DNA from 4 places in the Lentibacillus sp. L22 genome. Region 4 is predicted to be linked to each of the others. Evidence: riboswitches for the same ligand, from Rfam matches in the RefSeq annotation. Region 4 holds a riboswitch; each other region holds the start of a gene.
The links. A riboswitch is a leader RNA that binds a small molecule or an ion and turns the genes downstream of it on or off. The one in region 4 is predicted to bind S-adenosylmethionine.
Positions count from the first base shown of each region.

Region 1: linked by a shared signal. The riboswitch ahead of metK (methionine adenosyltransferase) and the one ahead of ABRT01_RS05845 (homocysteine S-methyltransferase family protein) in region 4 are both predicted to bind S-adenosylmethionine.
Region 2: linked by a shared signal. The riboswitch ahead of ABRT01_RS08720 (5-methyltetrahydropteroyltriglutamate--homocysteine S-methyltransferase) and the one ahead of ABRT01_RS05845 (homocysteine S-methyltransferase family protein) in region 4 are both predicted to bind S-adenosylmethionine.
Region 3: linked by a shared signal. The riboswitch ahead of ABRT01_RS05600 (O-acetylhomoserine aminocarboxypropyltransferase/cysteine synthase family protein) and the one ahead of ABRT01_RS05845 (homocysteine S-methyltransferase family protein) in region 4 are both predicted to bind S-adenosylmethionine.

Region 1 covers NZ_JBFNXI010000031.1:25,717-31,766, forward strand. The annotation lists gene pckA (phosphoenolpyruvate carboxykinase (ATP)) at 1-271, opposite strand, end outside; gene ABRT01_RS12985 (hypothetical protein) at 1,159-2,544, shown strand; SAM riboswitch class I at 2,724-2,832, shown strand; gene metK (methionine adenosyltransferase) at 2,995-4,194, shown strand; gene asnB (asparagine synthase (glutamine-hydrolyzing)) at 4,324-6,050, shown strand, end outside.
Region 2 covers NZ_JBFNXI010000014.1:27,382-33,431, forward strand. The annotation lists gene ABRT01_RS08705 (MerR family transcriptional regulator) at 1-399, opposite strand, end outside; gene ABRT01_RS08710 (sulfurtransferase) at 779-1,609, shown strand; gene ABRT01_RS08715 (hypothetical protein) at 1,614-2,000, shown strand; gene ABRT01_RS08720 (5-methyltetrahydropteroyltriglutamate--homocysteine S-methyltransferase) at 2,215-3,324, opposite strand; SAM riboswitch class I at 3,483-3,586, opposite strand; gene ABRT01_RS08725 (GMC family oxidoreductase) at 3,740-5,473, opposite strand; gene ABRT01_RS08730 (gluconate 2-dehydrogenase subunit 3 family protein) at 5,498-6,050, opposite strand, start outside.
Region 3 covers NZ_JBFNXI010000007.1:116,275-122,324, forward strand. The annotation lists gene ABRT01_RS05595 (GDSL-type esterase/lipase family protein) at 1-50, opposite strand, end outside; gene ABRT01_RS05600 (O-acetylhomoserine aminocarboxypropyltransferase/cysteine synthase family protein) at 380-2,089, opposite strand; SAM riboswitch class I at 2,263-2,379, opposite strand; gene megL (methionine gamma-lyase) at 2,714-3,898, shown strand; gene cls (cardiolipin synthase) at 4,075-5,517, shown strand; gene ABRT01_RS05615 (acyl-CoA thioesterase) at 5,596-6,050, shown strand, end outside.
Region 4 covers NZ_JBFNXI010000008.1:40,325-46,374, forward strand. The annotation lists gene ABRT01_RS05830 (ABC transporter ATP-binding protein) at 1-659, opposite strand, end outside; gene ABRT01_RS05835 (hypothetical protein) at 883-1,092, shown strand; gene cysK (cysteine synthase A) at 1,222-2,136, shown strand; SAM riboswitch class I at 2,379-2,476, shown strand; gene ABRT01_RS05845 (homocysteine S-methyltransferase family protein) at 2,578-3,630, shown strand; gene ABRT01_RS05850 (glutamate-5-semialdehyde dehydrogenase) at 3,729-4,976, opposite strand; gene proB (glutamate 5-kinase) at 4,973-6,050, opposite strand, start outside.

The sequences.
Region 1 (6,050 bases), on a different contig from region 4:
ATAATTGTTCAAATTTATCCTCATCAATTGCCTGGTTTACAAGGCCCCAGTCAATAAATTGTTTACATGTGTCATCTTTTACAATAAACTTGTCTTGTGGAGAACGCCCGGTGTATTTGCCGGTTGTCGCCTGGATGGCACCGGTTTCAGTTAAGATACCTTCACGTCTGGCAAGAATTTTTTCAACAAGTCTTGGAACAGACAGGTTTTGCAGGATATTTCCTTCTGCCAATAGTTTATCGGCCAGTGTTGATCGTTCCATCGCTTTCATGTGAGCCACCTTCCTTTTGGTGTAAGTTATACTTACGATATGTCAAATTTCAAGTTTGATTATTAGTATAACACATTAATTCATATAGTCCATACTAATGTATTAATTTTCTTTGAAATGTTGAATTAGCGGAAGAACATCAACCAGGAAAAGCAAGTGTCGGTTAGAATCGGAGGGATATCGACCTTAGAAAGCGGGAATCGACCAAAAGTGGTGGGATATCAACCTCAGAAGGCGGATATCAACCAAAAGTGCGGGTGTATCAACCTGAAAAAGACGGAATCAACCGAAAACAGGGGGAGTATCAACCTAAAAAAGCGGATATCAACCTGATGGGAATCGACCAAAAGTTAAAGAACGTTTAATGGTAAATGAACTCCTTTCTTCGGTTTTGGCGGAGGGACAGGATTAAAAAGGGTTGTAAAGGTAAAATGCCTGTTTGATGTCAATATCCTTGAGAGTTAGTTTCAATTACGCGTACATATATTTAGTTAACTTCAGACCAATTCTCCATTAAAAAGGGAGTTGGTTTTTGTTGTTCAAATTTGCTTATTGAGACTTTTTGGAAGATGGGAGATTAAACAAGACAATGGAGAAAAACCATATCTAAATTACATTGGTTTGTAAGGAGAATTTATTGGTTATTGCCATGACTATAATGTTGTGAACGTTTAAGTGATTATATTCATTTGTAAAAAGCTACTAAATTGAATGCCAGAACAAGGGTAACTAGAAGCATGTACATAAAAACAAAGCCTAGATAATTTATTGAAAGTTCTAACCAGGATCATTGACATATGTTCCCTACAATGATAAGGATAAAGTATAAAGACCGGATTGTACTGGAGGAGTTTCACCGAAGCGTAAAATAAAGGGAGATAGGAAAAATGAATAAAAAATTAATGATGATGTTGTTAGCGGGGTTGTTGTCAATGGTATTAGTTGCATGTGGAAATAGTGAAGAAGATAAAGAGGATACAAAATCAGATACAGAAAAACAGGAAGATGAAAAAGAAATTAAAGTAGTAACTGCGGATCTATTCCATAAAAAGTTTTTCAATGATAGCTTTGGTATGGACGCACTTGGGGTATATGGGACTTTAAAAAATGAGGGTGAAACACCTGTAATTATCTCTGATGTGGAAATTACACTGTTTAATGATGAAGATAAGGCTATAGAAGTAAATACTGGTCAGGAAGATATTTTTAATAGTACGGCTATTGCTCCAGTTGTTATGGATGTTGATGAAAAAAGCTTTATTAATTTATATTTAGACTACAAGGACAAATACAAAGAATTAGACCACGTAGAAATTGATTATGAAGCTAAGCCAATATCAGCGGATAAACTAGTAAACATTGAGCTTGATAAAGATTCTATTAATCCAATGGGAGAATTACAGGAACCGGAAGAATGGAAAAAAGAAGATATGTCTGAAGGAACGATTCAGGGGAGGGAAGACATTCCTGTTACTGATGCAGATATTACCTTTAATATTGAAAATAAAGATGACAGAGACGCCAAGTACTATGCAGGTATTGGTGTTTACGATGAAGATGGGGAACTGCTGGGAACAGTTTTAGATACAGAGGATCTAGAAGATGATCATGTTCTTAAATCTGGAAAGGTTAAAAATGTCGAGGCATTAGACTCAGTCCCATTCAATATGGATAATATAGATCATGTAGAAGTTTACGTAGGTGGGATAGAGGCAGACGAAAGTGACTATTTGGAGGATTCAACTGTTGAAGAGGCTATAGAAGGGCACTTTAGTGAAGAAACTGATCAGAAAGAAGATAGTAACAAGTCCAATGATAAGGAGGAGGATTCAGAACTAGATCAAAACGATAAAAAAGAAACAGCTTCTTTAGACAGTTATTCAGAAGAAGAAATTGAATATGCTCGTGTCTGGATGCAGTTTATGGAAGTACAGGATATTACAGAACTAAATGTTAACAAGGTATCAGTGGGGACGCCTATTAATCCTCACGTTGATAAAAGTTCTAATTATCCAGAAGATGTTGTGATTCTAACTTCAGACATGACAGCAAATGGTATTATTACTTATTCAAGTAATGGAGATGGAACCATTAATATTTACCCAATTCCTTCACAATTTCCTCCAGAGGAATTTATTCAAGAGGAGGAAGGAATGGATATGCAGGAATACACTCAGTATTTAACGGATAATACTGAAAAGATGGATGTAGCCCCTTTAGATGATGATAAAGTGGCAGAGTTCCTAGACTCAGTAGATATTAAATATATGTAAACACCGTATATTTTACTATCAAGCCCCTTTGTAAGATTTTTTAATTGTCACTATTATTGTTGGTGACTTAAATATAAATAGATCCCAAAGGCTCATAGGGCTTCTATGATACAACAGAATAACGGATAAAAACATTGACATAAACAGGTGTTTTCGTTACGATAAATGACGAACGGACTCTCTTATTCAGAGTTGGTGGAGGGACAGGCCCGATGAAACCCGGCAACCATCACAAACGTGTGAAAAGGTGCTAATCTGATGCAAGGATAATTCCTTGAACAATAAGAGCGAAAGGCCACGAACCCTTTCCTCCATACGGGAAAGGCTTTTTTTGTTTTTAAGGAAATTGTATTCAATTAAAAACATGCATCATCCAAGATGTTTGAACAACATGTATGATAATCAATAATGATGAGTTCCGTACCAAAATTAAAGGGAGAGATTTGGCCTATGGCTGCAAATCGACGTTTATTCACATCCGAATCGGTCACGGAAGGGCATCCTGATAAAATTTGCGATCAGATTTCGGATGCGATTTTGGATGAAATTTTAGCAAAGGATCCAAACGCCCGTGTCGCTTGTGAAACCACTGTAACAACCGGTTTGGTATTGGTTTCTGGCGAGATAACGACGAGCACATATGTGGATATTCCGGCAATAGTCAGGCAAACGATTAAAGATATCGGTTATACCAGAGCAAAATATGGTTTTGATGCGGAAACATGTGCTGTACTTACAGCGATTGATGAACAATCGCCCGATATTGCCGAGGGTGTAGATACCGCCTGGGAAGCACGGCAAGGCCGAATGTCGGATGAGGAAATCGCGGCGATCGGTGCCGGGGACCAAGGCTTGATGTTTGGGTTTGCCTGTGATGAAACAGAAGAGTTCATGCCAATGCCGATTTCGTTGGCGCATAAAATGGCAAAACGTTTGGCGGACGTGCGAAAAGATGGCACACTTGATTACTTGAGACCGGATGGGAAAACCCAGGTAACAGTAGAATATGATGACCAGGATAATCCGGTAAAAGTGGATACAATCGTTATTTCCACCCAGCATCACCAGGATATTTCAACTGAACGAATTGAAAGGGATTTGCTTGAGTATGTCGTTCGCCCAGTCGTTCCGGCATACCTGCTGGATGAAACAACGAAATATTTCATTAATCCAACAGGCCGCTTTGTTATTGGCGGTCCACAAGGGGATGCCGGATTAACGGGACGGAAAATTATTGTTGACACATACGGAGGATATGCCCGTCATGGCGGCGGTGCATTTAGTGGTAAAGATTCAACCAAAGTGGATCGCTCCGCAGCATATGCCGCCCGTTATGTTGCCAAAAATATAGTTGCTTCCGGGCTTGCCAAAACATGTGAAGTACAGCTTGCGTATGCAATTGGTGTCGCTGAACCAGTATCGATAGCCATTAACACGTTTGACACGGGAACAGTTAATGAAGAAAGATTGGTTGAAGCGGTTCGAGAATTGTTTGATTTACGCCCAGCCGGCATTATTCGTATGCTTGATTTACAACGGCCTATTTTCAAAAAAACAGCTGCCTACGGACATTTTGGCCGAACCGACATCCTATTCCCATGGGAGAAGACGGATAAAGTTGAGGAATTAAAAGCATTGGTACAGATATAAGAACAATTGGTATGACTTTTCGTTATTATTATATATTTTTTGAGCCGATATTCTTATCGAAATAGGTCATCGTTTGTGATATACTCAAAAAGATATGATTACGAGAGCAAGAGAGTGAGGCTAAAGCCAATGTGTGGATTTATCGGAATGATTCGCAATAAGCCGGGGTTGCCAAATGAAACGGCAATACAGGCCTTTGAGCGGCAAAATAACATTATAACCCATCGTGGACCCGATGACGAGGGTTATTTTCACGATCATTATGTATCGTTTGGATTTAGACGTTTAAGCATTATCGATATCGAAAGTGGTCAGCAGCCACTCAGCTATCAAAATGAAAAAATATGGCTTATTTTCAATGGTGAAATCTATAATTATGTTGAACTTCGGGAAGATCTACGTCAAGAAGGCTATACATTTACAACGGAATCAGATACAGAAGTCATTGCCGCACTATTTACCAAACATAAAGAACAGGCATTTCAATATTTACGTGGCATGTTTTCCATATTGATCTGGGATAAGGAAAATGAAACGTTGTATGGTGCACGTGATCCGTTTGGCATTAAACCAATGTTCTATAAAGAAACAGAAGAAGGTACAATTTTTGCTTCTGAGAAGAAAAGTATTTCATTGATGTCGGAAACGGAACAAGTTGATAATGAATCATTGCAACATTATTTAAGCTTTCAGTTTGTACCGGAACCATATACGATGACAGCCGGCATTAAAAAAGCGGAACCAGGACATTATTTTGTGAAAAAACCAGGGCAATCAATCAACTTTACAAGATATTGGCATGCATCGTTTAACCCTGTCTTAATGGACAAACAAGATTGGATTAAGCGGGTTCAAGATGTGATGTATGATTCGGTGAATGTGCATATGCGAAGTGATGTACCGGTTGGATCGTTTTTATCCGGTGGCATTGATTCTACATTAATTGTCGCGATGGCACGGGAGTTTAATCCGAACATTAAAACATTCTCAGTTGGCTTTGAACGGGAAGGTTTTTCTGAAGTGGATGTTGCTAAAGAAACAGCAGATAAACTAAATGTGGAAAATATTTCTTACATTATCTCGCCCGAGGAGTATGTGGAAAAACTGCCAAAAATCATGTGGCATATGGATGATCCACTGGCAGACCCTGCATGTGTACCATTGTATTTTGTCGCCAGGGAGGCACGAAAACATGTAACAGTTGTGCTATCTGGTGAAGGTTCAGATGAGTTATTTGGCGGTTACAATATTTATCGTGAACCAGAATCATTGAAACTATTCCATTCCATACCGAAGCCGGCTAAGAATCTGTTGGCTCGAGTAGCTGAAGTACTGCCAGAAGGTGTAAAAGGAAAAAGCTTCCTCGAACGTGGTACGACACCACTTCGCGAACGATATATAGGTAATGCGAAAATGTTTGAGGAGGAAGAGAAACGGCAAATCCTGAAAAACTACAATGAAAATCTATCATACCGGCAAATTACTGAGAAACTATTTGATCATGTAGCAGATGATGAATTGGTGAATCAAATGCAATATGTCGATATTCATACTTGGATGCGGGGAGATATTTTACTCAAAGCAGACCGGACGACAATGGCCAATTCGTTGGAGCTACGAGTTCCGTTTCTGGACAAGGAAGTCTTCCGTGTTGCCAGCCAAATTCCAGTTGAATTAAAAATTGCCAATGGCACAACAAAGAATTTGCTACGTGAAGCATCACGGGGGATTATTCCTGATCATGTACTTGACCGTAAAAAATTAGGGTTTCCTGTACCAATTCGCCATTGGTTGAAAAATGAACTGAATGGCTGGGCCAAACAATTAATCAAAGAGAGTGAAACGGACCATTTGCT
Region 2 (6,050 bases), on a different contig from region 4:
TTGTTTGCGTTGTTGTTCTTGCAGTTCATGGATGATTTTTTCTTGGTTTGTAACGTTGGATACAGTTTTTCCAATGGTTTGCATGATTGTTAACATATTTTCCTTGTCATTACCATGATCCAGTGTTGTCTGTGTTTCTTTCATTGCATGATTCTGATTGGTTGGAAGTGCGTAATTGGCCAACATGATTTTTATTTGTGCATTTTCATAGTTTTTGGCTTTCCATTTTTTTATACGTTTTAACACGTCAACAGCATCGGGGTAGTAATAAGTGGCGTCTCTTTCCTCCGTTTTCGGGATATAAACATCAAAATCCTCAATCCAATTCGCTGCCGTATATAGTGAGATTCCGACCATACGGCTTAGGCTTCTTATGCTCAACAATTCCAATGTTTTCACCGTCTACTTTCTTTATCAGTATTGAAGTGCCGTTTTCCATTTCCGACGCTACATGTTTATCATAAAAGAAGAAGTTGGGATGAATATGTGATAAATGTGGAAAAAGTTAGGGATGGATCATACCATCTGATATTAGCGGTTATCCGTTATCTATTCCAAAACGTCTGCAACTGAAACTAGACCAGTTGTTATTTAAGATTTTGAAAATGATTGTTCAGTGATTGCCTCCCACTAGATAATTAAAATATCTTCAAAATGTTCTTGTTTACAGAGAGACCTTTCAATCTTTTCGCAAAAATGCTACTCCAAGTATTGTATTCCGATGAATTTAGTGGTATTTTAATTGTAGGCAAAGTAATTTATCAAAGGAGGTTTTTTGATGACTGTGAATAAAGCACTTGTTACAACGGAGTGGGTGGCAGAACATAAGGATGATGACAAGGTCCAACTGGTGGAAGTGGACGTTGATAATAGCGCGTATGAATCTGGTCATATTGAAGGCGCAATCGCATGGAACTGGACGACCCAGTTAAATGATCAGGTTCGTCGTGATATTTTAAACAAAGAGCAGTTTGAGGAATTACTTGGAAACTCTGGCATCACCCCTGACACATTAATTGTATTGTACGGTGATAATAACAACTGGTTCGCAGCATATGCATACTGGCAGTTGAAAATTTTTGGTCACGAACAAGTCAAATTATTGGATGGCGGCCGGGTAAAATGGGAGCTTGAAGAACGCCCATATGTAACAACTGAACCTAATGTAACCCCTGTAAAATATGAGGCGAAAAATCCAGATCTGTCTGTTCGTGCGCTTCAACCTGAAGTATTAGCTGCAGTAAAGGATGGCAACGTAGCGCTTGTAGATGTCCGCAGTCCACAAGAATTTAGCGGTGAAGTTATTGCGCCACCAGGAATGACCGAAACAGCTCAACGCGGTGGACATATACCAGGAGCTGCCAATGTGCCATGGAAACAAGCTACGAATGAGGATGGTACGTTTAAATCTCCAGAGGAATTAAAAGAATTATATGGAACAAAAGGAATTACTTCCGATAAAGATGTTATCACCTATTGCCGAATTGGTGAACGTTCTGCTCACACATGGTTTGCCCTTCACGAGTTACTTGGCTTTGACAACGTCCGCAACTATGACGGCTCCTGGACCGAATGGGGAAGCATGGTTGGCGTACCGGTTGAGAGGTAAAGCAATGGCGGTAGAAACCATTCGTGTGAGTGACGTTCCAATCATAAAACAGCTATTCTCAAAAGCGCTAAAGGATGGACAGCTTGAAAAACTACCAATCTATTTGGATGCATCTGTGTTAGATTCCTATAAAGAAAAGGACGATTATAAAATCATTCGAACCGATACGTCTGGACGAATTTCCAAAACCGGTGGCTGGTCCTTGGACTTTGGAATTAGTGACGATGATGTGATTCTTCAGGTTACTGCAGAAAGTTTTGTCCACAGGATTCCAGATAAGGAAAAGGAACAATGGCTGGCTCATCTGGTGTCATTGCCAACTAGCCAAAACTTTATCAAAGGTGTCATTCGTCCCGGTTGTTTGGACGATGGAGCAATACGTTCCTGGTAGGATCATCCCCCCCAAGCATCAAGGGGGGATGTTTGTTTTTGTTTCTTTTGATAGCTGAAAATATGAAACAGTCATTGTATGCTCATTGCATGTTTTCAATAAAAAAGGAACTCCTCCATTAGGAAGTTCCTAATAAAAATCCAGACTATCCCCACAACACTACAGAGACCCTTGAATATCCTTAACCGAAGACATTTCGAGATTGTACCAATGATCAAAAACCCCATACTTCATTGGCGATCTCGACAATAAACTTCAGCTTCCTCCATTGATCTTCCTCAGTTAATTTATTTCCATGATGAGTTGAGGCAAATCCGCATTGTGTACTTAGAGCTAGTTGTTCAAGCGGTACATATTGTGATGCTTCCTCGATTCGTGCTTTAATCTTTTCCTTATCTTCCAGCTCACCAGATTTGGAAGTGACCAGGCCAAGTACAACCTGTGCCCCTCCATTTGGGATATATTCCAATGGTTTGAAATCACCGGAACGATCATCGTCATACTCTAAAAAGAATCCATTGACATTTTCTTTGGCAAATAATGTGGGTGCAATCCGTTTATAACTTCCTGCAAATGCCCAGTTAGATCGATAATTACCGCGACAGAGATGGGTTGTCACATACAAATCATCCGGTTTTCCTTCCAGTACGCCGTTAACAACCCGCAATGCCAAATCAATTAATTGTTCTCGATTAAATGTACCGTCATTGAACGGAATATCGGGTGACGAAAGACCGGCAATATACACATCGTCAAATTGTAAGTATCGTACACCAGCATCATAAAACGCCCGTAATGCATCCCGGTAGGTTTGAATAATATCATCTGCATATTCCTCTATATCCGGATAGATACTTTCATCGCGAATACCGGGATTGAATAATTGGTTAGGACTTGGAATCGTTTGTTTGGCAACTGCCCGGCCATCTACAATGTCATGAAACAAGGAAAAGTCTTTTAGAAACGGATGGTCCGGATTGAACGAGATCTTGCCAATGTTTCGTACATCATACTTTTCCGTTTCCTCCTCGCCGTGAAAAACGAATCCAGTTTCAGGAACATAGCCTTCTACACCATTTAAATGTTCCAGGAAATCTGTATGCCAGAAGCGGCGTCTGAACTCTCCGTCACTCACGGCTTTTAAACCGACCTCAATCTGCTTGTCAACAATGCGCTTGATTTCCTTCGTTTCTACCTCACGCAGTTGTTCAGCGGAGATGCTTCCTTCTTTGTATGCCTTCCTCGCCTGCTGCAAATTTTCTGGACGAAGCAAGCTGCCAACAAGATCAGCTTTAAATGGTGCTTTGGTTAATGTAATCGACATGTAATATACCCTCTTTCTTTTTTGTGATGGTTAAAATCAATAGGTTCAGCTATTCCTGCAACACCGCTCCTTTCTGTCTAGTTTACGCGGGGCCTTTATGGAATCAAAAAACCCCTTCTTGAATTAAGAAGAGGTTTCACGATCACAGTTGTTCGCTCTTCTTATCTTCAAGCATGACGCTTCTGGAATTGGCACAGTACTCTATACCGAGTCTGCTGCCGAGGCTTCCAAGGGCCAGTCCCTCCACCTCTCTGGATAAGAAAAAATTATATTAAATTATTAATATTTACGTTACACGTGACGATACTAAATGTCAAGGGATTTTTGAATGTTTACAAAAGTAACATACACTGACCCAAAGCCAATAAAATATATTCAATGGATCAAACAAGTAAAGTACTTATTCCCTTTTCTCCTAAGAAACTATTCCTCCTCCATTTTTTAAATACTGAATCATTCCCTCTGTCGCACGGTAAGCGAATGCGCCGATAGTAACGGTTGGATTGTAATTACTGTTATGCGGGAAGGAAGAGCCGCCTACAACGAATAGGTTTTCCATATCCCACATCTGTGAATACGTGTTGACTGCTGAATTATCCTTACTATCACCCATGATGGCGCCACCGAAGAAATGATCGGTATAAAATTTGTGGTCGAATTGCGTATCATCATCAATTTCATCGACATCCACGATATCGGCACCCATTTTTTCCACGATTTTTTTGGAAGTGTTAATACCGTGACGGGTGCGGCTGATATCATAGTCCTGGTATTCACAGGTTACTCTGAGCAGCGGATTGCCAAGATAATCGGTGTACGTTGGATCCAGGTCCATGTAGCTGTTCTTATTCGGCAAAAATGCGGTCTGTGGGGTCAGGAAGATATTGCGATTCGTGTAGTGCAATGAATTTTTCTTAAATTCCTTCCCCCAGATTGGTGTACCTTTTGGAACTTGGTTATTGGCAATCGGCCGCATTCCCGTCTGGAAGTAATGCACTTCATACCCATGTAGAAAATCGAGATCGGTATGGTCGATATTATCACCGCTAAAGTCATCAATCGTCGTACCCAGGGCACCTGCACCGGCATACAAATTGAATTTTTTATCTTCAAAGAAGCCGCGGGTACCGACATAGGTAGAGAGATTGGAAAAATGGCCGGTGAAGTTTTTGCCGATGATACCTTTTCCAGTTTTAGGATTGTATGGTTCGCCAATCTCAGATAATAATAATAACCGGTTATTGGTAAAAACAAATCCGGCAAGCACAACAATGTCAGCAGGTTGCTCGTATTCTTGACCGGTTGAGGTATCGGTATAAATGATCCCGTTAGCCCGGTTGCCGCTATGGGTAACCCGGGTGGCAGTGCATTGATTACGCAGTTCGTAATTGCCAGTCTTTTCGGCAGTTGCAAGTACAGTTACAATCGGATCCGCCTTCGCACCAAAGTCACAGCCATATTCCTCACAAAATGCACAATACATACAGGCGTTAATGGTTTCTCCGTCCGGGTTCGTGTACTGCTTGGTGACGTTGGCAGATGGTATGTGATAGGGATGATATCCGAGTTCTTTCGCGGCTTTTTTATACAGCCGGGTAACCGCGGTCTCCTGCATCGGCGGATTCGGATATTTATCTGAACGCTTGGGCCCGATTGGGTTTTCTTCTCCGGATATACCGGCAGTTTTTTCGAATTTGTCGTAATACGGTTCCAATTCGTCATAGGTAATGCCCCAGTCCTGAATGGTCATATCTTTGGGGATTTTATCCTTGCCGTAGCGATCCACCGTTTTACTGTAAATCTCAAAATCATATGGCAACCAGCGGAAACTAATGCCATTCCAATGTACACCTGCCCCTCCAGTGTCTGTGCCGATGCGGGCGTGACTATTGTTGCGCACGGGCAATGCTGTATCGTTTATACTACTTCTCGAGGTAATGGTGTCCTTATTTAATTTCTGCATCAAATCATAGCGGATGGAATATTTTAATTCATCCTTGGTACCAACAAAATCATCTTGCTTTTTGTTCTCTCCGCGTTCTAACACGACAACTTGGTAACCTGCTTTGGAAAGTTCTGCAGCGGCAATACCACCTGCCCAACCAGAGCCAACGATAACTGCATCCACTTTATCGAGTTTTTGGACCATATTCTCTCCTCCTTGTCATGTTGATTAATGTCCTTGATATTGCTTTAGGCTCATTGGTTCGATTTTGTCGAATTTCTCGTTGCTAATAATATTAGTGTACGATGGCTGGGAACCAGGAAATTCCTTCATACGCCAGCCGTCCATGTTTTTGTTTCCGCCATATAGCGGGTCAGCGTAACACCCCTCTAATGTTGCTTGCCGTAACAAGGTGAAAAAATCAGCTGCAGAAACACCTTGCATCTTGACTTTGTTATGTTCAAAGTCCTGTAAAATTTCAATTTGCTGATCTTCATCAGCCTTATCAAATGTTGTATCGAAGCGTTTTTTACTTTCATCATTCATTTTTCGCAACCCATTGAGAAAAATCTGCCCGCGATCCAGCATAGACTGATCGGCCTGTCCTTCATTACTCCGATTTTTTTTCTGATAAATAAACGGGCGATGCCGGTAATCTCTGCCGTTAATGCCCCAAAGACCGGCTAGCTGATTATCAATAAAATAGGGTACACCAAGCTCGATTGCACCCGGCCCATTATCATCCTTGGGATAAATTCGTTCGACGGCCGCTTCCAATACC
Region 3 (6,050 bases), on a different contig from region 4:
ATGACAAGTAAAATAACAAAAATAACTGCAAACTTCCTCAAATTTATCACACCAATACGAAAATAGTTCTATTATACTGTATGCAAGAAATGAAATGAATCAGAACAAATGCGAAAAGGGTGCATAATAGTATATGTTTACCCGTTTATCTTGGCTAGTATATCATGTTTTTATCATTGATTTGGCATGTTATAAAATTGTAATAATAAGACAGGGGGACTCCTGCTAAAATCATCCATATCTAGTGGAACACACACAGAAGCCATTATTTCTTGCAGGTTGTGATTATGATTATAGCATACATGTTTTGTCGCGAAAATGATGTAAAAAAAGAAGGCCGTACCCATATAGGGTCAGCCTTCAAAACCTTAAAAAATTGTTATACCTCAACAGTTAGTTGTTCGGATGTGTTGTTGCGTAAACGTATAAATGTTTCATTGGGGTTTAATCCGGTGATAACCGTAATTCCGCAAGCTTTTGCATGTTCCAGTGTTGGATCGGTTTCATCCGGTTGTTCTATCCACAGGATCTTTCCTTGTGCATTAATAAACTGTTCCAGCGTGCTGGCAGGGACAGGTCCTTTTTTCAGCCAAGCTGCATCAATTGTATCCGGCGCTTGGGTCTGTTCATTTACTTCGACGATTTGGAATCCATGCTGTTGTAATTGCTGTAATTCCTGTTTGCTATGATCTTGACCAATTACTGCGATTACTTTTTGTCTTATCGCACCAGCTTCACGGGAAAAAGGGGATGAAAGCAGCCATTTAATGGCATCATTCCCGGAAGATTGGATAGTTGGCTTTGTATCGGTAGCTTTGGCAATAGCCTGATCCAAATCAATTAAAATATCATCCACATTTTCGACCCCGATAGCAAGGCGGACAAGTTCTTCGGATACACCGCTTTTTTCCAAGTCTTCCGCACTTAATTGCTGATGGGTTGTGGATGCAGGATGAATAATCAGTGATTTCGAATCCCCGACATTCGCGACATGTGACCAGATCGAAATATTGTCAATCAATTTCCTTCCTGCTTCCCTGCCACCTTGAATACCGAACGTGATGATGGAACCAAAACCGTGTTGCAAATATTTTTTAGCCAATGAATGGGAAGGGTGGTTTTCCAATCCAGGATAGTTGACCCATTCCACAGCTGGATGCGCCTTGAGGTATGCGGCGACTTCTTGCGCATTTTGATTATGACGTTCGACACGCAAATGTAAGGTTTCCAGTCCTTGCAATAGTAAAAAGGCATTAATGGGACTTAGGCATGCTCCGATATCCCTCAGTAATTGCGCCCGTAATTTTGTTGCGAAGGCAGCCGGAGCCAAGTCTGCATAGCGGAGGCCGTGATAGCTCTCATCCGGTTCGGTAAACCCGGGGAATTTTTCGTTGTCCCAATTAAATCGTCCACCATCGACAACAACACCACCAATGGAATTTCCGTGGCCACCGATCCATTTGGTAGCAGAATGGATCACAATGTCGGCTCCCCATGTTAAGGGCTTTGCGCAATACGGGGTAGCAAACGTGTTGTCCACAATTAACGGGATATGATGTTCGTGGGCGATGCTGGCAATTTCCTCCACATCAAGCACATTCAGACTCGGATTGGTAATAATTTCTCCATAAATTGCTTTCGTTTTTGTTGTTATCGCGGAACGAATGGCATCAAGGTCTGTCCCGTCAACAAATTTCACCTTAATTCCATAACGGGGCAAAGTGGTGGAAAACAAATTATAGGTTCCGCCGTACAAGTTGCTGTCGGCAATAATTTCGTCACCGGCACCAGCCAGATTCAGAATAGCTAATGTAATTGCTGCCATGCCGGATGAGGTGGCAACTGCTGCTGATCCATCTTCCAACTGGGCGACTCGTTCTTCAAAAACAGCACACGTTGGATTGCCAAGTCGTGTGTAGATATTGCCTGGTTCAGCTAATGCAAATAAGTTTTGCGCATGTTCCGTATCGTTAAATACGTAGGAAGTCGTCTGGTAGATCGGAACACTGCGAGATCCTGTTGTTGGATCTGGTTCCTGCCCTGCATGAAGCAACAATGTTTCTAAATCGTGCGAATGAAAGTTTGACATCAATGATTCCTCCTTAGGTAGTTGGGTGACTGATTATTTCAGCCAATGCTTTAATTCTGTAAGGATTGCTTGTATCACAGTATAGCAATGACTTTGATCGAGCGTTGCAATTGACGTGGGGGGATACGAAAAAACGCCCTTCCTTAAGAAGAGGGCGGATAAGAACGTTCCTCCTCTTATCTTCCAGATCGACAAGGACCTGTAGGATGTAGCACCTTTCATGACTGCTTTTTAGCCTGATGGTTGCCGGGTTTCGCAGGGCCTAATCCCTCCACCGCTCTTGATAAGAGATATAAAAAGGTTTTGAAAAATTTAATTTAATAAAAAGTATAAACCTGAGTAGTGTCATCTGTCAACTGTTATTTTGGGAATTATCATGGCTCATTAGCGAAATCGCTTTGCTGTCTTTGTCCCGACTTAGCGGGTTCCTCTCCCGCCCCGGAGCGTACTCTACCGACTTCGCGAGTCCCTCCCGTCCTGCTTGCAGCTCCTCTAAAATCTTAACAAGGAGGGGATTCAGTTTAGCGAAAAAAGTGTGTCAATAATTCAGAAAACACTTTCGAATATTGGTATTTTCCGATATCATGGATGTAAAGAAAGAAAGCGCATAAAGGGGAGAGGAATATGGCTAAGCGATTTAAACATTTGGAAACATCTGTCATACATGATGGTTATGATGCAAAAGATATGTTGGGAAGTTTAACACCACCATTATTTCAAACATCAACTTTTACATTTGCAACTGCTGAACAAGGGGAACGCCGATTCTCCGGGGATGAGGAGGGCTATATTTATTCACGAATTGGCAATCCGACTGTAACGGCATTGGAGGAACGAATGGCCGCGTTAGAACATGGGGAGCGGGGGCTGGCATTTGGCTCCGGGATGGCTGCTGTATCGGCAGTTTTGATTGCATTAACCAAGGCTAATGATCATATTGTCTGTTCATCCGGGCTGTATGGGTGTACATTTGACCTGTTAAGCATGATGGAGGAAAAATACGTGATAACCCATAGCCTTTCCAACATGAATTCCGCTGATGAGTTGCGAAAATGTATCAAACCGGAAACGGCCTGTATTTATGTGGAAACGCCGATTAATCCAACCATGAAGTTGATTGACCTGGCAATGGTTGCAAAAGTAGCCAAGGAATTTGCGATCCCGGTTGTCGTTGATAATACGTTTTGTTCGCCATATATACAGCGCCCGCTTGATTTGGGATGTGATATTGTTGTTCACAGTGCTACTAAATATATCGGTGGTCATGGGGACGTTATAGCTGGTCTTGTTGTTGGATCCAAAGACTTTTTGGATACTGTACAAATGTCCACCCAAAAGGATATCGGCGGTATTATTTCACCGTTTGATGCATGGCTGTTAATTCGTGGGCTTAAAACGTTGCCAGTTCGCCTTGATCGGCATTGTGATAATGCTGAACAAATTTTTACCAAGCTTAAAGACCATCCAAAAGTCGCGAGCATTTATTACCCGGGTGATCAAGCAAATCCATCTTATGCCATTATGGAAAAACAGATGAAACGCGGTGGCGGTATGATCTCCTTTGAAATAAAGGGAACAAAACAGGATGCACAAGCGATGTTAAATGCTTTATCATTTGTGAAAATCGCCGTTAGTCTGGGTGATGCCGAGACACTTATTGAACATCCGGCTACTATGACACATGCGGTTATCCCGGAAGCATTCAGATTGGAAATGGGAATAACCGATCAGCTTATACGTTTGTCTGTTGGATTGGAAAAATGGGAAGACGTTTGGGATGATCTCAAACAGGCGCTGGATAAAATATAGGGGGCAGTCCCTTGCCGCTTTAATGTATTAAAGTGGTGGGGCTGACCCTTTTTGTTACCCCCTTTGTTTTTTCTTGGCACTGGTATACAATAGTAATTTAGAATGCACGGATGATATACATATTGCTTACAAATGATAAAGTAAAATGCGTTTGCTTTTTGAGAGGAGAAACTGACATGGTGTTCATGCCATACTTAGTGGCTATAATAATGATTGTTAATATTGCGCTGGCCTTTACGATCATTTTCCTGGAACGCAAGGATGCACAGTCCACATGGGCATGGCTGATGGTCTTGTTATTTATTCCGATTGCTGGCTTTATTTTGTATTTGATATTTGGAAGAAACATAAGCAAACAACGGATATTCACATGGGATACCAAGAGCAGGCTGGGAGTAAAGAAATCTGTAGAAGCCCAGTTAACGGCATTGGAGGAAAATCGGTTTGTCTTTAAGAACCCCGCCATTGTCGCGTACAAAGATTTATATTTTTTACATTTGCGAAATGATGATGCTATTTTCACCCAGGATAATCATGTGGAAATTTTCACCGATGGAAAGGAGAAATTTACTGCACTTATTGACGATATCGAAAAAGCGACCGATCATATTCATTTATTGTATTATATTATTCGTTATGATCAGCTTGGTAAACGTATTGCTGATTGCCTGGTGAAGAAAGCGAAGGCCGGGGTAGAGGTTCGCGTGCTTTATGATGATATGGGTTCCCGCCGCTTAAGCAGGAAGTTTGTTAAGCGGATTCGCAGGGCAGGTGGACAAGTGGAAGCATTTTTTCCGTCAAAGATTCCCAAAGTCAATTTTAAACTTAATTATCGCAACCACCGGAAACTGGCCATTATTGATGGACAAATTGGCTATATCGGCGGGTTTAATATTGGGGATGAATACCTCGGCAAGGCAAAAAAATTTGGCTATTGGCGGGATACCCATTTACGGGTGACGGGGGATGCAGTGAAGAATATGCAAACCCGGTTTATTCTTGATTGGAATCAGGCATCACGGAATGATATTTTATATGACAAACGGTATTATGCGGCGGAACCTAATGGAGATGTTGGCATTCAAATTGTTTCCAGCGGTCCTGATTCGGATTGGGAGCAAATTAAGAATGGTTATATTAAAATGATCTTATCGGCAAAACACTATGTCTATATTCAAACTCCTTACTTCATTCCCGATGAAAGTTTGCGTGATGCATTAAGAATCGCCGCTTTATCTGGTGTGAATGTGCGGATCATGATCCCGAACAAGCCGGACCATCCGTTTGTTTATTGGGCAACACTATCGTATATCGGGGATTTATTGAATGCTGGTGCAGAAGTATTTATTTACCAACATGGGTTTCTTCATGCCAAAATGATTATCGTCGATGGTGAAATCTCCTCTGTCGGGACCGCCAACATCGATGTCCGCAGCTTCCGGCTCAATTTTGAAGTGAATGCCTTCTTATATGATACGGGTATTGCTGAAAAGTTGGTAGCAGCATTTGAGTACGACATCTCCCTGTCAACGCAAATGACGAAAAAACTATATGAAAAGCGTTCATTGGGTATTCGGTTTAAAGAGTCGTTATCCAGGTTGTTGTCGCCGATATTGTAAAAAAATACAAATGTCTGTTATGAACTTGATAGAACTTGATAAAAATTGAATCTGTTACGTTAAAAAGGAGAATGCATCATGGAAAGTAAACCGTGTTCCAATTCATTAGCAGTAAAAACGTCACATGTCTTACCACCAGATACAAATAATCATGGGACATTGTTTGGTGGCAAATTAATGGCACATATTGATGATGTGGCAGCAATTGCAGCTGTTCGTCATTGCCGATTACCTGTTGTAACAGCGTCCACGGACTCCGTTGACTTTTTGGAACCTGTTAAAGAAGGTGACTCGATTTGTGTCGAGGCGTTTGTCACTTGGACCCATAATACCTCGATGGAAGTCTTCGTCAAAGCCGTGATGGAAGAATTAGTAACAGGAAAACGCAGCGTTTGTGCCACGGCATTTACAACATTTGTCGCGGTCGATCGCAATGGACACCCAGTACCTATACCAAGTGTCTACCCGGAAACGGAACAAGAAAAATATCTGCATGAAGGTGCGCCTGAACGTGCCAAACATCGGAAACAAAG
Region 4 (6,050 bases):
ATCTGAAAGTCTTCAATCATCCTTCCCGGTCTTGCCCCCATCACCAGCACCCGGTCAGACAGTTTAATCGCTTCCCGGATACTATGGGTCACAAAAATAACCGTTTTTTTCGTTTCCAGCCAAATTTTTTCGACCTCGTCTTGCAAGACACTTCTCGTTTGCTCATCCAATGCAGCGAACGGTTCATCCATTAACAAAATTTGCGGATTCATGGCCAATACTCTGGCAATCGCCACACGCTGCTGCATTCCGCCAGAAAGTTCGTGTGGATAATGATCGGGAAATTTGCTGAGCTGTACCATTTGCAAATATTTATTCGCGATTTGTGATTGCTCCTGTTTACCGAATTTTTTTCGTAACGGGAACATGACATTCTCTTTGACACTTAGCCAGGGAAATAAAGCTGCCTCCTGAAACACCACCCCCCTATTCGGATCTGGTCCAATAATATTGTTCTTATCCAGGAAAATCGACCCTGATGTAGGTGTTTGCAGTCCGGCGATCAATGACAACAATGTCGACTTGCCACACCCGGACGGTCCGAGTAAAGAGACAAATTCCCCTTCATTGATGGTCAGTTGAATATTGTTTAATACAAGTAATGGTTCATTTTGTTTTTTTTGAAATTGTTTGGATACCCCATCGACATGTAATTCCACCCTGTAATGCCCCCTTTTTATATAGTCTATAATTCTGATAAAATTAGTAAGTTTAATGGGAATTAAAATGATTGTAGCATGGTTTTTATATTTTTCCAATAGGTGACTCGCCTATTTTTCAAAAAAACAGATAAAAATACTGTGAATTTGCTTGAAAAATTGATATTATAGAGTAAACCACTAGGAATTAAAGGGACAAGGAAATGATTCGGATCTGATTGAAATGCTGTTATTGATCGAGTTTGCACCTGGCTCGATCGAGTTTTATATGCTCTCGATCAACTTTGCATCTGGGTCGATCAACTTTCATGCGCTATCGATCAACTTAGCGCCCAGGTCGATCAACTTTCATGCGCTATCGATCAACTTTGCATTTGGGTCGATCGATGTAAAGCGTATTTTTTCAGTGATCCCGAAAAGTTCTTCTTATTAGCACATTGTGTAACTAACTTGAATTTCAACCATACTAATTCTAGCTTTGATGACTCGGTACTACTGGTGGATGAACCCCTTCAGCAGTTACATGCCAACAAAAATTCATGGATAAGGGAGTGACTTATGAATGAAAATCGCACAGGATATGACACAATTAATTGGGGATACACCCGTTGTGAAATTAAATAAAATTGTTCCTGAGGATGCAGCAGATGTCTACGTAAAATTGGAACAGTTTAACCCAAGTAAAAGCGTTAAGGACCGGGCAGCGTATAATATGATTAAAGTTGCGGAGGATCAAGGTGCCCTGAAGCCTGGAGCAACCATTATTGAACCAACCAGTGGCAACACGGGAATCGGCCTGGCCATGAATGCCGCGGCAAAAGGATATAAGGCCATTATGGTTATGCCGGATAACAGTACCGCAGAGCGAAAAAATATCTTGAAAGCGTACGGAGCCGAGGTAGTCCTCACCCATAGCGAAGAAAAGATGCCCGGTTGCATTAAAAAGGCTCTGGAACTACAAAAGGAAATTCCGGGAAGCTTTATTCCACAGCAATTTGAAAATGAAGCAAACGCCGATATTCACAGGACAACTACAGCGCTGGAAATTTACGAACAAATGAATAGCAAACTCGATGCATTCGTTTGTACAGCAGGAACCGGTGGAACAATTACCGGTACTGGGGAAGTTTTGAAAGAAAAAATTCCCGGGCTGACAATCACTGTTGCAGAACCTAAGGGATCCCCTGTCCTGTCGGGTGGCAAACCAGGCAAACATAAACTGGTTGGCACAAGCCCCGGATTTGTGCCGAATATCTTAAACACCGACATCTATGACGAAATTATGCAAATCGAGGACGAAGATGCCGTTAACATGTACCGTCAATTACCGCAACAGGAAGGGATTTTTATCGGTCTGTCCGGATCTGCTGCGGTGTATGCAGCCATTGAAGTTGCCAAACGATTAGGCAATGGAAAAAAAGTACTATCCATGGCGCCTGACAGCGGTGAACGTTACCTGAGCATGGACTTGATTTAATTAGGAATAGGGGCGTTCTTCTGTCCAAGCCAAAGGGAGAGCAAATGTTTATCGGCGATTTTTTTATCGTTTATCAACAATTCAACTACATTTATCAGCGGTTTTTGCGATTTTATCGACGAATAGGCGGTTTTCCAATTTATGGTGGGCGTCGAACCTGTCCTCGTGTCCCATTTTCGCTTGACATTTGATTAAGTTGCCCGTATAGTATGTATTAATAATTGAATAAATATTTGAATTTATTCTTATCCAGAGAGGTGGAGGGACTGGCCCTGGGAAACCTCAGCAACAGGCGTATGTACTGTGCTAATTCCAGAAGCGTAATGCTTGAAGATAAGAAATGCTTAAACACACGGTGCCAAGCCTCTTCTTATCGACAGTAAGAAGAGGCTTTTTGCTACCATATAATTTAAAATCCAAGTATACAGGGAGGAAAACAAAATGACGAAGCGTAGTTTGGAACAACGGTTAAAAGAAGGTACGGTTATTGCCGGGGAAGGATATTTATTTGAACTGGAGCGCAGGGGATATCTGCAGGCGGGCTCGTTCGTTCCAGAAGTCGCACTGGATAATCCAGAGGCATTAAAACAAGCTTACCGCGATTTTATGAATGCGGGATCAGATGTGGTACTGGCTTTTACCTATAATGCCCACCGTGAGAAAATGCGCATTATAGGTAAAGAAGAATTGTTGGAGCCATTAAACCGGAGTGCTATCCGCCTGGCAAAAGAGGTCGCCAAGGAACATCCGGTTGAAGAGGCGCTTGTCGCCGGAAATATTTCCAACACGAATATCTTTGACCCGAAAAATCCCGAGTCACAGGAACTAGTCCGCAGCATGTTTGCGGAAATGGTAACTTGGTGCAAACAAGAAGGGGTCGATTTCATTAATGGCGAAACATTTTATTATTATGAGGAAGCACTGATTGCATTGGAAGAAATCACTAAACAGGGCTTACCAGCTGTTATCACCTTTGGATTAATGGGCGAAAACATCTTGCGGGATGGCTACACGGTGGAAGAGGCCTGCAAACTTCTTTCCGAAAAAGGTGCACTCGTCGTTGGGATGAATTGTTTCCGTGGACCAAATACGATGCAGCCATACCTTGCCAACATCCGTCATAACGTTGATGGATATGTTGGAGGACTGCCAATCCCATACCGGACAAATGACGAACATCCGACCTTCTTTAACTTGCCAGATGGTGGGTGTAGTTGCCACTTACCATTGGAAACAACTTTCCCAACAGCACTTGATCCGCTCTATCATAATCGATATGAACTGGCGGAATGGGCCAAAGAGGCAAAAAGCATCGGCATCAATTATATTGGTTTATGCTGCGGAGCTTCACCTGCCATGTTGCGGGCAGTAGCGGAGGCAGCTGGCGTGGAAACCGTTAATTCCAAGTACTCCCCTAATATGGAAAAACACTTTTTATTTGGGAATGATGAGACATTGAAGAAGCATAATTTGGACTATCGGTTAAAGGCTTAACGGAAACTGAAAAACGTGAAAGGTCAGCCCCTCCCCGATTGGTGAGGACAGGCTGACCCTATTTCATCATTTAATATGCGTGGTAATGGGTAGTTATTTTATTTTCGCACCTGTCCATTCCCATAAATATAAAATTTACTTGATGTCAATGCACGCAATCCCATTGGTCCACGCGCATGCAGTTTTTGTGTGCTGATACCGATCTCCGCTCCATAGCCAAATTCAGCACCATCGGTAAATCTGGTCGAGGCATTATGATAAACAGCAGCTGCATCAACCAGCTGTAAAAATTGCTTGGCATGCTCGTTATCTTCCGTAATGATCGCCTCCGAATGTTTCGTGCCATAATGATTAATATGCTCAATCGCTGCTGTACATGAGTCAACCTGGTTCACACTGATACAAAGACCAAGATATTCCGTATACCAGTCTTCTTCAGTTGCGGGTTTTGCTTGGGAAAAGGCTGCACATACCGCTTCATCCCCATGGATCTCCACACCATTTTCAGCCAGCTTTTCTAACAGGCTTACACCGTTTTGCTTCAGCCACTTTTCATGAATGATTAGTGATTCAATCGCGTTACAAACGGATGGGCGTTGTAGCTTGGCATTTAAGACAATCGCTTCAGCCATCTTAGGGTCAGCTGCTTCGTCAATATAAATATGACAGTTACCAGCACCAGTTTCGATGACTGGTACAGTGGATTCACGTACAACGGTATCAATTAAATTCTTACCGCCGCGAGGGATTAGCACATCCAGGTAATCATTTAAATGGAACAATTCTTTGGCTGTTTCCCTGCTTGTGTCCTCGATTAACTGTACCGCATCAACCGGCAAAGCACTGTTGGCAAGTGCATGGCGAATGACTGCAACAAGTGCCTGATTGGAAAATTTAGCGGAAGAACTTCCTCTTAGAATAACAGCATTTCCGGTTTTTAACGCCAGGGTTGCGGCATCGACTGTTACATTTGGTCTTGCTTCATAAATCATCCCGACGACACCGATCGGAACGGATTTCTTTTGCAGTTGCAGACCGTTTTCTTTTTCAATGATCTCCAGCGTTTCTCCAAGCGGATCTTTTTGTAACACTAATTGCCGGATGGCCTGTGCCATATCGTTTACTCTGGCTTCATTCAGCATGATTCGATCAAGAATGGCATCAGACAACCCTTTTTCTTTCCCTTGTTCAATATCTCGTTCATTTTCCACCAGGATGACCGACTTTTCACCCAAAAGCTGATCGGCAATTAATTCCAACGCTTGATTCCGTTCTTCAGTCGTTGTACCTGTCAATGCAAAACTTGCTTTTTTGGCAGATTGCCCTTTTTGTCTAACCTCATTCACAAAATCCCCTCCCCTATTTTTGGTGTCTTGACCCAGCCATCACGATGAATCACCTCGACAAATGGCACAATGGATGTCTTTCCTTCAATGACTTGTTGCAGTTCTTCGGATGAACAGTTTACCTCGCCTTTTCCGAGCAAACCTCTGGAACCATAGACCTCTACCACATTTCCTTTTTGAAACGATCCGCTCAACTTGAAGACTCCAGCAGGTAATAAACTTTTTCCGTGAAAGAGAATCGCTTCTTCGGCTCCCTGGTCAACGTAAATGTTTCCCACTGCTTCCGAGTGCAAGGCAATCCATTGTTTTCTTGTGTTGATCGATCTTACGGAATGACTGGTAACATAGGTGCCATCCCCATTTCCATCTAACACTTCCAGCAGTTTGTTTTTGCCTGCTCCCCGGCCAATAAACACGGGGACACCGAGTGAAGTTGCTGTTTTCGCTGCTAGCAGTTTGGATCTCATTCCACCCGTCCCCACGTTGGATCCTGCTTCACCGGCATTGGCTAACATACCCTCAGTAATCGTATCCAGCATATCAACGCGTTTCGCTTGGAAATTGGTGTTTGGATTGGCATCATAAAGCCCGTTAATATCGGTCAAAATCATTAACTGATCAGCATGTACAAAGCCACTGACAAGTGCGGATAACATATCATTATCACCAAAGGTCAATTCTTCTGCCGATACCGAGTCATTCTCATTAATAATTGGTACCATCCCTCGCTCCAACAGTTCTTCCATCGTTGCGAAGGCATTCCTGTAACGCTCCCGGCTGGAGAAATCACTGCGGGTTAGTAAAATTTGTGCCGGTGTCAGGTGATAGTGAGCAAATCTTTCCATATAGGATTGGATTAACAGACTTTGCCCAACTGCTGCTGCCGCTTGTTTCCCTTTGATCGTCACTGGTCTTGTGAGATAACCCAATCCGGAAAAACCTGCCGCGATTGCTCCGGATGAGACAAGTATTACCTCGTGACCAGCTTTTCTAAGTGCAGCAATGGCGGCCACATGATCAGCCAATTTTTCATGATCAATTTGCCCTTTATTATTGGTTAACGAACTACTGCCA